Regions from separate parts of the Mesorhizobium maamorense genome, predicted to be linked through region 1. Evidence: predicted binding sites of a transcription regulator. Region 1 holds the regulator's gene; the other holds the start of a gene.
The links. The regulator LexA, encoded in region 1, represses DNA repair genes until DNA is damaged. The targets are predictions, from matches to a motif close to TGTTCNNNNTGTGTTCNG.
Positions count from the first base shown of each region.

Region 2: ACIU1A_RS05615 (2'-5' RNA ligase family protein) is a predicted target of LexA. The motif match lies at 1,261-1,278, and genes of this name have one in related genera.

Region 1 is NZ_CP173356.1:2,196,281-2,198,468, forward strand. It holds gene ACIU1A_RS11370 (TetR/AcrR family transcriptional regulator C-terminal domain-containing protein) at 1-33, opposite strand, end outside; gene ACIU1A_RS11375 (TetR/AcrR family transcriptional regulator) at 63-344, opposite strand; gene lexA (transcriptional repressor LexA) at 784-1,527, shown strand; gene ACIU1A_RS11385 (ComEC/Rec2 family competence protein) at 1,521-2,188, opposite strand, start outside.
Region 2 is NZ_CP173356.1:1,091,075-1,093,262, reverse strand. It holds gene ACIU1A_RS05620 (nuclear transport factor 2 family protein) at 106-459, opposite strand; gene ACIU1A_RS05615 (2'-5' RNA ligase family protein) at 590-1,222, opposite strand; gene ACIU1A_RS05610 (fumarylacetoacetate hydrolase family protein) at 1,497-2,188, shown strand, end outside.

The DNA.
Region 1 (2,188 bases):
GCGATTGAGCGCCACCGCCTTGTCGCCCGTCACGAGGGTCAGCAGGACTGGCCCGAGCAAGTTCAGGGTTTCGAGCGGATCGCGCGCCTGGTGAAGGGCGTCCTCCAGCAGCTTCCTTGCCTCTCCGCATTGGCTTCGATCAAGGATCGAAACAGGGTCTGCTTGTTGCCGTACCAGTTGTAGAGGGTTTCGTTCGAGGCCGATGCCCGCTTGGCGATAGCAAGCAGGGAGGCGCTCTTGTAGCCGGTTTCCCGGAGCACCGCATAGGCGGCCTCCTCTATCCGTTCGCGTCGCGCGGCCTGCTTCGGCGTGGTCATTGGTGTTCCTCTTCGAAAACCGTACATTATTATACGGTTTCGTCAAGCGAACGGGAAGCAAGGAGCGAGCGAACGCAGCCCATCGCGACCAGTGGTGGTGCCTCGTCGTTTTCCGGCAGGAAGTTGGCATTTTGGTTTCGTTTCGTTCACGAGCCGCAGGGGTTTTTAATCCGCCCAAACGCACCCCGCACCTGCCGGTCACCCAGCTTGCAGGCTTGTGCCAAGAGTGGAGACGGTCGGGCCACAGGCCATTAACCAAAATAGTCTCAAAGGGCCCGGGAGCGCATTGACGACGGACCGCGCTGGCAGGATGCTGGCTGCGGGAGGGCATTTCGTTTCCGTCGCCTTAACAAATTCATTAAACTTTAAATGGTTGCGGAACACAACTGGAACAGATAGTGTTTGTTCTGGGTTTGTTTTCTGATTCTGGTTCCAGACCCTTCGTGCAATGCCTTTGGGGGCCGCCATGCTCACGCGCAAGCAACATGAACTCTTGATGTTCATCCATGAACGGCTGAAGGAAAGCGGCATTCCGCCGTCCTTCGACGAGATGAAGGAAGCGCTGGACCTCGCCTCCAAGTCGGGAATTCATCGGCTGATCACGGCGTTGGAGGAGCGCGGCTTCATTCGCCGCCTGCCCAACCGGGCGCGCGCGCTGGAGGTGCTGCGCCTGCCGGACTCGATCGCGCCGGGTCTTAACGCGGCAAAGAAGTTCTCCCCGAGCGTCATCCAGGGCAGCCTCGGACAGGGCAGCAGCCCTAGCCGGCAGATCAAGCCGGCGACGTCTTCGCGTCTGCCCGCTGCCGGCAATGACGACGATGCGGTTTCAGCGGTGTCGATCCCGGTCATGGGTCGCATCGCAGCGGGTGTGCCGATCGACGCCATCCAGCATCAGACGCATTCCATTTCAGTGCCGCCTGACATGATCATGGGCGGCGAACACTATGCGCTGGAGGTCAAGGGCGATTCGATGATCGAGGCCGGCATTTTCGACGGCGACACGGTCATCATCCGCAATGCCGACACCGCAAGTCCCGGCGAGATCATCGTGGCCCTGGTGGACGAGGAGGAAGCAACGCTGAAGCGCTTCCGCCGAAAGGGTGCTTCGATTGCGCTCGAGGCTGCCAATCCGGCCTATGAAACACGTATTTTCGGACCGGACAGGGTCAAGGTGCAAGGCAAGCTGGTCGGCCTGATCAGGCGCTACTGAGCGGGGTCGGCGGTGGGCTTTTCGGGTTTACGGTAAGGCGGCAGTCCCCTTGCCTCGCGTGAGAATTTTCGCTGTTCGTGCCAAGGCCGATATGGCCTGTCGACGGCAAAGCTGACCCGTCCCGGTGCCGTCGCCGATTGCCGGTCGAAGAAGACGGCGGCACTTCCCTTACGAGCGAGCTGCCGCTTGGTGATAACGAGAACCAGCGGATTGTGGCAGGGGTCGTAGCCCGCGGGGTCGTTGATGACGATCAGATCCGCATAGGAGCAGGCCCTCCAGGCGTCCTTGCGATCCTCCACCTGCGCGATGATCGCCCCCGAGGTATGCCGGGCCATGCACAGGCCCGTGAAGCAATAGAAAGGCGCTCCCGCCGGAAGTTGCGCGGGATCGAAGATGTCGAACTGTCGGTCTCCGCTGTCGAACAGTTCCGGCGCAACGATGGTTTCGGACTTCAGCGCCCGTTTCCAGTTATCGACGGTGAATTCGTTCGGGCGCGCCCGGTTGATCGCGAGCTCGCCGCCGCCGATCGGCAGTGCCACCAGGCGAGCATCCTCCGAAATCAGCACGTCCGGCGTGCGCGTGTCCGAGACGGTCAACAGACCGGCGAGCGCGAAGGGAAGTGCCGCCAGCCGCAGCCATGTCGTGGCCATCGTCGCGATGA
Region 2 (2,188 bases), 1.1 Mb from region 1:
GGTCGCCGATCCGTGACGACGATGTGCATCAGGTCGGATAGCGGCCAGGACATGATCCTGGCCGCTTAGGATGCGGCGAAATGTGCCGACAGCCGAAAACCCGTCTCAATAATAGAAGCGCTCTTCGGCAATCTTGCCGTTCTTGACCGTGTACAGGCCAACCTCGTCCATGGTGACACGCTGGCCCGTGGCCTTGGGCGTTATGTCAAATGTAAAGCGCACGGCGAACTGGTCGCCGTTGACATAAGGGCCCTCGACCGAGCCGCCATGGACTTCGTTGTTTTCCTGCCACCACTGGCCTTTCTGCTTGACGGCGTCCTTGCCGCGGCAGACGGCCATCGGCCCCTCCATGGCCTCATAGCTGACGATGTCGTCGGCATTGTATTTCTCGGCAGCACTTTCGTAGTCACCGCGCTTGAGAAGCTCCGTGAAATCCTTGGCAATTTCCGTGTTGGTCATGTGTTCCTCCTGTTCAGACGCATTGCAAATAGGGAAAGGTTGGCGGCCTGCCATCGTCGTGCCGTCTGGTAGCTGACATGCCATGTCAGGATGATGGACCGCGCGGACTATGCGAGGACGATGCAGGCTCTCACATGGCGGGCAGTGCATCGTCCTGGCCGGTCAGCCGCCAACGTCCGGGCTGCTTGTAGGCGCCCTTCCCAATGAGACTGTGGATCAGCACAAAATCCCGGACAGTCCAGCCGATCGGATCGATCGACCGCTCGCGAATGCTGGGAACGCCCACTTCATCACGAAGCAATGTAACATGCGGTTCGATGGACCTGGTGAGAAAGGGGTTTAGCGGGCTGTCCGAGATCACCGCCGTCAGATCACGCCAGAATTTCTGCAGCGGCTGATTGCCATCGCTGCCGCGCAGGACCAGTGCACCACCGCCAAAAGCCGACAGGCGATCGAACGATACCTCGAAGGGCTTCGCAACGATCATCGATCCGATATGACAGGCGGCCTCTGCCAGCTCTTGCGGATACTCCTCATGGTCGCCGAGGCCGACAAGCGAGATGTGGATGTGATTTTCCGGAACCAGCCAGCCTTGCAATCCGAACTCACGGTTCAATGCAATGGCCTTTCGCGCGAGACGACCAGCAATCGCGCTGCCGACGAGGATGGCAAAGAACAGCCGGTGGAAATGCTTCCCGGCCTGTTCCCATCGGAAAAAGGCCTGGCCGTTCTTCGCGGTTCCGAATGCGGGTTGCCCACTCATACTGATCTCGTCCGCCAATTGACTCAGGGCGAGCATATTAGAACAAAACGAGAACAAGCGCAAGCCGAAAAATGACGCAGGCGTTGGGGCTCCCGCACCGCCGCATGCATCCAACCCCTGAAGGAGTGCTTCCTTGCGGTACGCCAATCGCCGACGACGCCGGCAGACATGGCGCCTGGCTCACCACAAACGGGATAGACCTTTGACAGGAATCCGGTGAAAGTGCCGCGCCGAACCAGCAAGCCGCATTTTTGATGATCAGAGGACCGCACGCATGACAAACCCGATGCATCTGCCCGCCGAAGGCCTTTTTGTCGGGCGCGCCAGAAGCAGCGACGCCTCGCATCCCCTGGTGGTCACGGTGCGTGATGGCACCGTCTTCGACATCACGTCGAGCACGGCGCCGACCGTGCGCGATATCTGCGAGATGGCCGATCCGGCCGGTTATGTGCGCTCGGCCAAGGGCAAGCCGATCGGCTCGCTCGATGATATCGCGGCCAACAGTTTCGAGGCCGCGCGTGATCCGGCAAGGCCCTATCTCATCTCCCCCGTCGACCTGCAGGCGATCAAGGCCTCGGGCGTCACCTTCGTCGTCAGCCTTTTGGAACGCGTCATCGAGGAACAGGCGCGCGGTTCGGCGGAAAAGGCCGACGCCATCCGCGCCGACATTGCCGGGCTGATCGGCCACGATCTGTCCAAGCTCAAGCCCGGTTCGCCGGAAGCGATGGAGATCAAGGCCAAGCTCATCGCACGCGGCGCCTGGTCGCAATATCTGGAAGTGGGCATCGGCCCCGACGCCGAGATCTTCACCAAATGCCAGCCGATGGCCTCGGTCGGCTTCGGCGCCGATGTCGGCCTGCATCCCGTCTCGACCTGGAACAATCCGGAGCCGGAGATCGCCATGATCGCCGCCTCAAGCGGCAGGATCGTCGGCGCCACCATCGGCAACGACGTCAATTTGCGCGA